3 regions of the Pseudomonas sp. 32A genome follow, and region 3 is predicted to be linked to each of the others. Evidence: riboswitches for the same ligand, from Rfam matches in the RefSeq annotation. Region 3 holds a riboswitch; each other region holds the start of a gene.
The links. Region 3 has a riboswitch for cobalamin ahead of ACUN0G_RS31155 (CbtB domain-containing protein). Riboswitches for the same ligand answer to the same signal wherever they lie in the genome.
Positions count from the first base shown of each region.

Region 1: another riboswitch for cobalamin. It lies ahead of ACUN0G_RS26210 (TonB-dependent receptor plug domain-containing protein); the one in region 3 lies ahead of ACUN0G_RS31155 (CbtB domain-containing protein).
Region 2: another riboswitch for cobalamin. It lies ahead of cobO (cob(I)yrinic acid a,c-diamide adenosyltransferase); the one in region 3 lies ahead of ACUN0G_RS31155 (CbtB domain-containing protein).

Region 1 is NZ_JBQYLY010000001.1:5,706,089-5,710,002, reverse strand. It holds gene ACUN0G_RS26225 (Y-family DNA polymerase) at 1-569, opposite strand, end outside; gene imuA (translesion DNA synthesis-associated protein ImuA) at 577-1,188, opposite strand; gene lexA (transcriptional repressor LexA) at 1,188-1,805, opposite strand; cobalamin riboswitch at 1,907-2,114, shown strand; gene ACUN0G_RS26210 (TonB-dependent receptor plug domain-containing protein) at 2,209-3,914, shown strand, end outside.
Region 2 is NZ_JBQYLY010000001.1:1,471,414-1,475,327, reverse strand. It holds gene ACUN0G_RS06775 (cobyrinate a,c-diamide synthase) at 1-809, opposite strand, end outside; gene cobO (cob(I)yrinic acid a,c-diamide adenosyltransferase) at 806-1,417, opposite strand; cobalamin riboswitch at 1,497-1,733, opposite strand; gene ACUN0G_RS06765 (PQQ-dependent sugar dehydrogenase) at 1,833-3,146, shown strand; gene ACUN0G_RS06760 (C40 family peptidase) at 3,280-3,822, opposite strand.
Region 3 is NZ_JBQYLY010000001.1:6,803,023-6,806,936, forward strand. It holds gene ACUN0G_RS31145 (winged helix-turn-helix transcriptional regulator) at 1-61, opposite strand, end outside; gene fabF (beta-ketoacyl-ACP synthase II) at 175-1,443, shown strand; cobalamin riboswitch at 1,480-1,695, shown strand; gene ACUN0G_RS31155 (CbtB domain-containing protein) at 1,792-1,980, shown strand; gene ACUN0G_RS31160 (CbtA family protein) at 1,992-2,690, shown strand; gene ACUN0G_RS31165 (cobalamin biosynthesis protein) at 2,687-3,079, shown strand; gene cobM (precorrin-4 C(11)-methyltransferase) at 3,163-3,909, shown strand.

The DNA of each region.
Region 1 (3,914 bases), 1.1 Mb from region 3:
CCCATACGCGACAACGCGGTGGCGGCTTGCGGGTCGAGGCCGGCGCGGTCGATGGGGATCGGCGCCAGGGCTTGTTGCAGGCTGTGCTCATCGGCCACGGCAAGGCCGTCGTAGGCATTCGCCAGAATCCGCGCCGCCGCCGGGTTCGGCGCGGCGACGATGCGATGACGAAACCCGAGGTCGGTCAGTTCCTTGCGCAAGCGCGCTTCGAGCAACGGCCAGGGCCCGAACAGGCCCAGGCTTGACTCGATCTCGAACAACAACGCTCGTGGGTAATACAGGCTGACCTGGGAGCTGAAACGGTAGGCCCAGGCGGCGAGAAATTGCTGCCAGTATTCGATCTGTGCCGGCTCGTATTCGGCGCAGGCAAAGGCCTTGGTCAAGGCATGGGCTGCCGTCAGGGATTGGCCGGGGCGCAGGCCGAGTTTGCGCGCGGCCTCATTGACGGTTTGCAGCACCCGCCGCTGCGGCGTGCCGGCCAACAGGGCCAACGGCTGATCCGGTTCGGGGCGCAGACGCAGCACCCCGTCCAGCGCCAATTGCGGGAAGACAATACACACCCAGCGCATGCCAACCTCAGTGCCCAAGCGCAATGGGCGCGGGATGGGCCAGGCCGCCCCGGCACTTGAGCACCCGCACTTGCGCAGGGCTCGCCTCCACCGCCAGGCGCAACGCGGCCGGTGACGGGTTAATAGCCTCGTTCAAGGAGCGCCAGGCAAAGGCCAGGGTCTGGCCGGTTTCCGCCGCCACCTGCAAGCGGCGCAAGGCCCGGTCATCGGCCTTGCGCGGCCAGCACAGCACCGCGCCACAACTGCCGGAACGCAGGCATTGCTCCACGGCCCACAGGGCATCACGTTCATCGGCCTGGATCACGGAAAGCTGGCGCACATCCACCCCGGCGTTTTGCCAGGCGTGGGGGTACGGCGTGTAAGGCGGCGCCACCAGCACGATACGCTCGCCGGCCGCCGACATCCGCGCCAGGGTCGGCCACACCAATTGCAACTCGCCCACGCCCTCCTTCGCCATCAGGATTTCGCTCAACGCCGCTTCCGGCCAGCCACCGCTGGGCAGCACCGCATCCAAGGCCGCAAGCCCGGTGGGATGGACGCTGGCCGGCGGCGCGGCGGGCCGGCCTTTCCAGACCCGGCCGCCATTGAACAGCGAGTCCAGTGCAACGACGGCGCCCATCAGCCTTGCCTCACCAAACCGCAGAACACCCCTTCGATGGCCAGGTCCTGATCGGGCCGCACCACGATGGGTTGATAAGCGGGGTTGCGCGGCAGCAGGCGCACGCGCTCGCCGACGTGTTCGAAGCGCTTGATGGTGACTTCACCGTCCAGGCGCGCCACCACGATCTGCCCGTTCAAGGCCTCGGCACTGCGACGTACGCCCACCAGGTCGCCATCGAGGATGCCGTCTTCGATCATCGAATCGCCCTGCACCCGCAGCAGGTAATCCGGGGTTTTCGCGAACATGCCCGGGTCGAGTAAGAGGCGGTTGTGCACCTCAGCGTCAGCGCCGATGGGCAAGCCGGCGGCTACCCGGCCGAGTACCGGGATGTCCAGCACCTCCGGCCGCGCCGGTTGATTGAGCAGGCGAATGCCGCGCGCCTGGTTGGGGTTGACCTCGATAAAGCCGCCCTCGGTCAGCGCCAGCACATGCTTGCGCGCCACGCTGCGGGAGGCAAAGCCGAACGCCTCGGCGATCTCGGCGAGGCTGGGAGACTGGCCTTGCTGCGCGATACGGTCGCGGATAAAGGTCAGGATGGCGGTACGGCGGGGCGTTAGATTCGTCATGGAGTACATTTGTACTCCTGTGGGAATTTTCTGGCAATATCCGTCAGTCGCTTCCCATACAGCCACCGGAAAAGTCCCCGCCAAGTTGACGAACGGTCTTTCGAATGTTCAGATGCCGGCCTGTTTCAGGTGCCCCCTGCCGCCGTGCTTGGGGTGAAACGGGAAACCGGTGCCGCTCTTTTTCGAGCCAGTCCGGTGCTGCCCCCGCAACGGTAGACGCGTGACCCCTTCGACACACCACTGTGGCCTGCGCGCCATGGGAAGGTGAAGGTGTCCATACGCGTGAGCCCGGAGACCGGCCTGGAATTCTGTTTGGCAAAATCCTGCGGTGGGCGGGCATGGGCCGGTATTGGCGTGTGCTCGGTGCCTACTCGTGCGTGCTTTTCGCGAAAGATACTTTTCCGAGAAGACTATGATTCGACCTTTCAAGACCCCTGTGCCCGGCCTGTTGTTCGGCTGCCTGTTCAGCCCCCTGCTGCTGGCCGACGACAACACCCTGGAACTCAAGCAACTCAACGTTTCCGCACCGTCGGTGGAGTCCACCACCGTGGCCGATATGGCCCAGTACGGCAGCAAGGTTGAGATCGTCACCCGCGAACAGATTGAACGCGCCGGCCCCGCCGCCGATGTGTCGCGCGTGATGCAGATGTTCATCCCCGGCCTGTACGTGGCACCCAAGAATGGCCCGTTCGACTACGGCACTTATTCCCTGCTGGGTGGGCGCAACGACGACACGCTGATCCTGCTGGACGGCGTGCGCCTGAACAACCGCCTGTACGGCGGCCTGTACCTGGACACCCTGCCCGCCAACGCCATCGAGCGCATCGAAGTGCTCAAGGGTGGCCAGAGCCTGCTGTTCGGCACCCAGGCGGTGTCTGGGGTGATCAACATCGTCACCCGCAGCCCGCAAACCCGCGAGGCGTCCGGCGAGGTGAACCTGGGTGCCGACACCTTCGGCGGCACCACCGGCGATGCTCGGGTCGAGAAGATTTTCAATAACGGATTTGGCGACCTCGGCTTGCTGGCCTACGTCAGCCGCAACGCCTCCGAGGGCTACCAGCCGTTTCGCAACCGCGACATGAAAAATGTCACCGACAAGAAGCGCTCCTACGAAGTCACCACCTTCGGCACCAAGGCGATCCAGTCGTTTGGCGATGACACGCGCCTGGAACTGTTTTACCAATACGCCGACGCCAACCTGGATTTCGCCCGCCCGGTGGACAACCACAAGACCACCAACGACCGCGTGCAACAGATCGCTACGGCGACCTTCGAGCAAACCATCAACGAGCGCCTGAGCTACTTCGTCAAAGGGCATATCAACGATTGGGACACGCGCTACACCCGTCTCAACAATGTCGAAGGCGGCGGCACCAAGGTCATCAACCACAACGATTACTGGGGCTTCACCGACTGGGGCGTGCAGGCCGAAGGCAAGGCCGTGTTGCCCGGTGAGCATGTGCTGGTATTCGGTTCCGACAACCAGTGGTTCAAGGGCCAGGACGATGTATTGATCATCGACGACAACAAGGCCCAGGCCCACGCGCTGTACACCCAACTGCGCCCGACTATCGAGGCGTTGCCGAACTGGCACCCGAGCATCGGTGTACGCCACGAAGCCATGAGCGGCGGCGACAGCGCCACGGTCGGCATGCTTACTTCGCTCTACGACCTCAACGACAACTGGGCCCTGCGCGGCCAATACGGCACCGCCTACAAACTGCCGAATGCCGAGCAACTGTTCGTCAACGAAGACGATGAGAAAGGCAACCGCAACCTCAAGCCGGAGAAGAGCCGCAACGCCGAGCTGGGCATCGACTACAAAGGTAGCCTGCTGGCGCGGGACTTCAGCGCCAGCGTGACGCTGTTCAAGCGCAAGATCACCGACCTGATCACCCTGGACGATATCCAGTGGGTCAACGGCCAGGGGCAGATCCAGATGCGCGGTTTCGAGGCCGACGCCAAGCTGCAACTTAACGAGCAATGGAGCGTGCAGGCCGACATGACCCGCAACCTCACCGAGTCCCGCGCGGGTGTCACCCTCAATGATATTCCCGGCTTCTTCGCCCGCTCGCGGGTCGGCTATGAATCGGTGGACCGCCTGTGGGGCGTCGGTAC
Region 2 (3,914 bases), 5.3 Mb from region 3:
AAGAAGCACAACTCAGCGCCCATCGCCCGCAGCAGATCAAGGCTGGCACCGTAGGTAAAGGCGAAGGCTTCGTCGCGGGCCACGGCAATGCGTACGCCGGCCAGTAACGGTTGGGTCTCGATCAACTCGGGTGCGGCGAATTCCACCGGCGGTGGCAGCGCTACCTCGCAACTGCTGCCCAAGGCCTGGGCGGCGGCGTCGAGTCGTAGATCAAGGTCGTTCAGTTCGCTGGCCTGCACCAGGCCAAGGTGGCGGCTGGGCAACTCAATGCCGGTTTCCCGGGACAGCGCGCCGTACCAGCGCAGGCCTTCGGTGAGGCTGCCTTCGAGCAATTGCGCGTGACGCAGTGTGCCGACGCGGTTGGCCAGCACACCGGCAAACGGCAGGTCCGGCTGGTAACGCGCCAGGCCCAATGCCAGTGCGCCGAAGGTCTGGGCCATGGCCGTGCCGTCGATCACCGCCAGTACCGGCACGCCAAAGTGCCGCGCAAGGTCGGCGCTGGACGGCGTGCCGTCGAACAAGCCCATCACGCCTTCGATCAGGATCAGGTCGGCTTCCCCCGCCGCTTCCCACAGCAACCGGCGACTTTCCTGCTCGCCCACCATCCACATGTCCAACTGATAGACCGGCGCACCACTGGCGCGCTCGTGGATCATCGGGTCGAGAAAGTCCGGGCCGCATTTGAACACCCGCACCTTGCGCCCCAGGTTGCGGTGCAAACGGGCCAGCGCGGCGGTGACGGTGGTTTTGCCCTGGCCGGACGCCGGTGCGGCGATCAGCACAGCAGGACAATGACGGGGCTGATTCAAAGTTCGATGCCTTTCTGCGCCTTGATACCGGCCTGGAAGGCGTGCTTGAGCATGCCCATTTCAGTCACGGTGTCGGCCATTTCGATCAATTCGGGTTTGGCGCCACGGCCGGTCACCAGCACGTGCTGCATCGGCGGGCGGGCCTGCAGGTCGCTGAGTACCTGGTCCAGGTCGAGGTAGCCGTGCTTGAGGGCGATGTTCAGCTCGTCCAGCACCACCAGGCCAATGGCCGGGTTCTGCAGCATTTCCCGGGAGACCGCCCAGGCGGCTTCGGCGGCCACGATGTCGCGCGCACGGTCCTGGGTTTCCCAGGTAAAACCTTCGCCCATCACGTGGAAGCGCACCTGCTCGGGGAAACGCCGGAAGAACATTTCTTCACCGGTGCTGTTGCGGCCCTTGATGAACTGCACCACACCGCACTGCATGCCGTGGCCCATGGCCCGGGCCAGCATGCCGAAAGCGGAGCTGCTCTTGCCCTTGCCATTGCCGGTGAGCACCAGCAGCAACCCGCACTCGTTCGGTGAATTGGCAATGCGCTCGTCAATCACAGCTTTTTTGCGCAGCATGCGCGCCAGGTGGCGTTCGTCACGATCAGGGGATTCAGTCATGGCAGCTCTCCGTTGGGGCTGGACAAAAACGGCGGGCAGGAAAAAGACAATACAGACAGCCAAGCATCGCCCACCGTGATGCTGTTGGATGGATCAGGCCGGTCTCCGGGCTCATGAGTGGCATGGGATGCCGAGGGTGCGCCTTCCCATATCGCGGGCGATACAGTGGCTTAAGGCACCGTCTTGACTCATTTACCGTTGCGGGGGCAGCGCCGGAATCGTGGCGGCACTGTAGAAAAATGCGCTCACTCACCGGCTTCCCTGTTTCACTCAGTCGGCGCGTACGCCACAGAGCACCTGAAACAAGCCGCGAAGGTTAGTGGGTTGGGGGTGGAGCGTCAATTAAAGCCGGACATGCGCGTGAACCATCGGGCCGCTGCGCTCCTCTACCACTACAGGTATTAAGGAGAAAACCATGCACAAGACCCGACTTGCCCTACTGATCATGGTCGCCGGCACCCTCGCCGCCTGTGGTGAAAGCTCGACCCTTCAGGTGTCCGACGGCACCGGGCCCTCGCCCAAACTGCCGGAGCCGAATAAAACCCTGATCCCCACGGTGAACATCGCCCCGGCCATCGGCTGGCCCGAAGGCGTCAAGCCAACTCCGGCCGCAGGCACCCAGGTGGCCGCGTTTGCCGAAGGCCTGGATCACCCACGCTGGCTGTACGTGCTGCCCAATGGCGACGTGCTGGTGGCGGAAACCAACGCACCGCCCAAGCCGGATGATGCCAAGGGCATTCGTGGCTGGGTGATGGAGAAAGTCATGGGCCGTGCCGGGGCCGGCGTGCCGAGCCCGAACCGCATTACCCTGCTGCGGGACGCCGACCACGACGGCGTGGCCGAAACCCGTACGGTGTTCCTGGAGAACCTGAACTCGCCGTTCGGCATGACGCTGGTGGGCAATGACCTGTATGTCGCCGATTCGGACAAATTGCTGCGCTTCCCTTATCAGCCAGGGGAAACCTCGATCAAGGACGCCGGCACCACCGTCACCGACTTGCCGGGCGGCAGCATTAACCATCACTGGACCAAGAACGTGATCGCCAGCAAGGACGGCAGCAAGCTGTACGTCAGCGTGGGCTCCAACAGCAACGTCGGGGAAAATGGCCTGGAAGCGGAACAAGGCCGGGCCGCGATCTGGGAAGTGGATCGCGCCACCGGCCAACACCGCATCTTCGCCTCCGGCCTGCGCAACCCCAACGGCATGGCCTGGGAACCGCAAAGCGGCGCGTTATGGACGGCCGTCAACGAGCGCGATGAAATCGGCAGCGATCTGGTGCCGGACTACATCACCTCGGTCAAGGATGGCGCCTTCTACGGGTGGCCATTCAGTTACTACGGGCAGCACGTGGATGTGCGGGTCACACCGCAGAACCTTGACCTGGTGGCCAAGGCGATTGCCCCGGATTATGCAGTCGGCCCGCACACAGCCTCGCTGGGACTGACCTTTGCTGATGGCAGCAAGTTACCGGCGCAATTCAGCAATGGCGCGTTTATCGGCCAACACGGTTCGTGGAACCGCAAGCCCCACAGTGGCTACAAGGTGATCTTCGTGCCGTTTGAGGCAGGCAAGCCAAAAGGCCAGCCGGTGGATGTGCTGACCGGCTTCCTCAACAGCGATGAGAAAGCTATGGGCCGCCCGGTCGGCGTGGTGATCGACAAGCAGGGGGATTTGTTGGTGGCAGATGATGTGGGGAACAAGGTGTGGCGGGTGTCGGCGGCTAAATAGCCCACTTCGCAAACACCGCAAAACAAATGTGGGAGCGGGCTTGCTCGCGAATACGGTGGATCAGCCGACAACCAGGTGACTGACACACTGCATTCGCGAGCAAGCCCACTCCCACATTGGGTTTCGTGTTTTCCTAGGGGTTTCGTGCCAGGTGCTCGGGTGGTAACACACGCTTGGCGCTCAGGTAGGCATTTTGCCAATAGGCTTTGGACAGCGTGTCCAGCTTCACCGTACCGCCGGTTTGCGGCGCATGCACAAAGCGGCCTTCACCCACGTAGATCCCGGCGTGGCTGACCTGCGAGCCGCCACCGGTGGCGAAGAAAATCAGGTCGCCGGTCTGCAGGTTGTTTTCGCTCACGTCCTGGGCGCGCATCACGATCAGCTCGCGGGTGGTGCGCGGCAGAGAGATGCCCGCCGCGTCACGGTAGACGAAACCGATCAAGCCACTGCAATCAAACCCCGAGTCCGGCGTGTTGCCGCCCCAACGGTAAGGCGTGCCGACCAGGCCCAGCGCACGAAAGAGCACGTCTTCGGCCGCAGGCGAAAAATTCTGGGTGGCGTAGGTATTGAACACCGGCTTGGGCTTGACGGCCACGGGCGCAGGCGGAGGACGGCTTGCGCAGGCGCTGAGCAGCGCGGCGCAAACAAGAAGAATTAGGCGGGCCGAGGTCGACATGGGCAGAACAATCCTGATCTGGATGCGGCTTTCGCTGCCGAACGTTGAAAAACAGAACGCGCAAGCAAAGCTCGCGCGGTCGATTTACAACA
Region 3 (3,914 bases):
CTACCCGCTCCACTCCACGGGCTACCGGGCATTCGGCATTCACCAGCGACTTACGTTGCATTGCAGTTCCTCTGTGGGGCGGCTACGGAAATTTAAGCTATCGGATGTTACTTTCATAATGATAGCTTCGTCCATGCAATGCTACCAACCTGAAATTTGCGGAGCTAAGCGATCATGAGTAAGCGAATTGTTGTGACCGGCATGGGTGCAGTGACCCCGCTGGCAACCGGCGTGGAACAGACCTGGAAACGCCTGCTGGCCGGTGAATCCGGGATTCGCAGGCTACCCGAGGCATTGATCGGCGACCTGGCAATCAGCATCGGCGGCCAAGTGCTCGACCGCACCCAAGACCCTGAAGCCGGCTTTGACCCGGACACTGTCATCCCGGCCAAGGAACAACGCAAGATGGACCGGTTCATCGTGTTTGCCCTGGCCGCCGCGCAAGAGGCCCTGGCCCAGGCGGGCTGGAGTCCGCAAACGCCCTCGCAGCAGGAACGTACTGCGACCATTATCGCTTCCGGCGTGGGTGGTTTTCCCGCGATTGCCGAGGCCGTCCGAACGGCTGACAGCAAAGGACCACGCCGCCTGTCGCCGTTCACGATTCCGTCATTCCTCGGCAACATGGCAGCCGGGCATGTGTCGATCCAGCATCAACTGAAAGGTCCGCTGGGCTCCCCCGTCACTGCTTGCGCCGCCGGCGTACAGGCGATTGGTGATGCCGCGCGCATGATCCGTGCAGGGGAAATCGACATCGCCGTGTGTGGCGGCGCCGAAGCCTGCATCCACCGGGTCAGCCTCGGCGGTTTTGCTGCGGCGCGAGCGCTGTCCAGCGATTACAACGACACGCCGGCACTGGCTTCGCGCCCGTTCGATCAAGGCCGCGATGGTTTTGTGATGGGCGAAGGTGCCGGGATATTGGTGATCGAGGAACTGGAGCATGCACTGGCTCGCGGCGCCACGCCCATCGCGGAACTGGTGGGCTATGGCACCAGTGCCGACGCCTATCACATGACCTCGGGGCCGGAAGATGGCTCAGGTGCACGCCGGGCAATGGAGCTCGCGATTGCGCAAGCAGGGATCAGCGCCGCACAGATCCAGCACTTGAACGCCCATGCCACGTCGACCCCCGTAGGTGACAACGGCGAGCTGGCGGCGATCAATACGCTGTTCGGTGCAAATGCCAGCGTCGCGATCAGCGCCACCAAGTCGGCGACCGGCCATCTGTTGGGCGCAGCGGGCGGGATCGAGGCGATCTTCACTGTGCTCGCCCTGCGCGATCAGATTGCCCCGGCCACCCTCAACCTGGACAACCCGGACCCCGCTGCCGAAGGGTTGGATATGGTCCGGGGCCAAGCCCGGCCGTTGCCGATTGAATACGCGATTTCCAATGGATTTGGCTTTGGTGGCGTGAATGCCAGTGTGTTGTTCAAACGCTGGGGTTAACGCGGCGATTTGACGCCCATCGCCCGCCCATGCTCTCCTACACATCTTGTTTCGGGTGCCCTTCACAGGGTGAAACGGGAAACCGGTGAGTCATGTTCCTTTACTCAAGGGCGTGACGAGTCCGGTGCTGCCCCCGCAACGGTAAGCGAGTGAAGCGTCAAAACCACTGTGCCTCCAGGGCATGGGAAGGTGATGCTTTCAAGGCCCAGGCCCCTCGCAAGCCCGGAGACCGGCCCGAAAAAAATCAGATAACAAACCCGCGGTGGGCGGGCGCTGTTCAGAACCCTGCGTGCCTGGCTCGCGGGGTTTTCATGCGCTCGTGCACCCTGAACCCTGAAGGGACGCGCCATGTCGATCATCAGCAGCACCGCCTCTACCGCCAGCACCACCGCCACCCTGAGCCAACGCCTGACCGCTGCCATCGGCGCGTCGATCCTCGGCGCGTGCCTGGTGTATTTCGCCGGTTTCTCGCACATCGAAGCGGTGCACAACGCCGCCCACGATACCCGCCACAGCGCCGCGTTCCCGTGCCACTGAGACCTGCCGACATGATCAAGCGTATTGCCCAAACCGCAGGTTTCACCGGTCTTCTGGCCGCCTTGCTGCTGACCTTGCTGCAAAGCTTCTGGGTTGCCCCACTGATTCTGCAGGCGGAAACCTTCGAAAAAGCCCCCGTGGCCACCGAAGTGCATGAGCATGCCGGCGCTGCGGCCCACAGCCACGACGCCGAAGCCTGGGAGCCGGAAGATGGCTGGCAGCGTGTGCTGTCGACCACGGGCGGTAACCTGGTGGTTGCCGTGGGTTTTGCCCTGATGCTTGCCGGCCTGTACACCTTGCGTGCACCGACCCGCACGGCCCAAGGCCTGCTGTGGGGCCTGGCCGGTTACGCCACCTTTGTGTTGGCGCCGACCCTGGGCTTGCCGCCTGAACTGCCGGGCACGGCGGCGGCAGACCTGGCGCAACGGCAAATCTGGTGGATCGGCACTGCCGCCTCCACCGCTGCCGGTATCGCGCTGATTGTGTTCGGTCGTAACTGGCTGCTGAAAATCCTCGGCGTGGCAATCCTGGCGGTGCCCCATGTAATTGGCGCACCACAGCCGGAAGTCCACTCGATGCTGGCGCCGGAAGCCCTGGAAGCTCAGTTCAAGATTGCTTCGCAGTTGACCAACGTTGCCTTCTGGCTGGCGCTGGGGTTGATCAGTGCCTGGTTGTTTCGCCGTAACCGTGATGGTCAGTATTCGGCATGATCCTGGCGGTTGGCCTGGGTTGTCAGCGGGGTTGCTCTGTCGACATCCTGCTTGAACTGTTCAACGCCGCCCTCGCCGAGGGTGGCATTGAGCGCCAGCGCATCACTGCGATGGCCAGCCTTGATCGCAAGCAGGATGAGCCGGGGCTACTTGAGTTGGCAGAGATTCTGGAGCTGCCTTTGGTGGTTTTCAGTGCGGCGCAATTGGCGCCCTATGAAGATCGATTGAGCCATAAGTCGGAGACGGTTTTTGCTTATACCGGTTGCTACGGCATCGCGGAAAGTGCCGCCCTGGCACTGGCAGAAGACCTGTCCCAAGGCCCTGCTACCCTGCTGATCACCCGCAAAAAAACCGCCCAGGCCACCTTTGCATTGGCTTGCGCCGGCTGAATTCCCGATAATCGTCAGCGTTGATCATGAGCAATCTTCATCTGGAGGGCTGCTCGCGTGCTTTTTTTCACAGGAATGAATCCATGACTGTCTTTTTCATCGGCGCAGGTCCAGGCGACCCGGAACTGATCACCGTCAAGGGGCAGCGGCTGATTCGCAGTTGCCCGGTGATCATCTATGCCGGTTCGCTGGTGCCGGCGGCGGTGCTTGAGGGGCATCAGGCGGAGTTGGTGGTTAACAGTGCGGAGCTGCATCTGGAGCAGATCATTGGGCTGATCAAGACGGCCCATGAGAAAGGCCAGGATGTGGCGCGGGTGCATTCCGGGGATCCGAGTTTGTACGGCGCGATTGGGGAGCAGATTCGGCTGTTGCGGGAGCTGGGGATTGGGTTTCAGATCATTCCCGGGGTTACGGCGGTGGCGGCGTGTGCGGCGTTGTTGGAGGCTGAGCTGACGTTGCCGAACATTGCGCAGAGTGTGATTTTGACGCGGTATGCGGATAAGACGGCGATGCCTGAGGGTGAGGCGTTCAGTAGTTTGGCGCAGCATGGGACGACCATGGCGATTCACCTGGGGGTGAATCATCTGGAGAAGATCGTGGCTGAGTTGGTGCCTCACTATGGGGAGGATTGTCCGATTGCGGTGGTGCATCGGGCGACCTGGCCGGATCAGGATTGGGCCATTGGTACGCTGGCGGATATTGCCGGGAAGGTGGCGGCCAAGGGGTTTCGGCGTACGGCGTTGATTGTGGTGGGTCGGGTTTTGGCCAGTGATAATTTTGGTGAGTCGTCGTTGTATCGTGCGGGGCATGCGCATTTGTATCGGCCCTGAGGGGG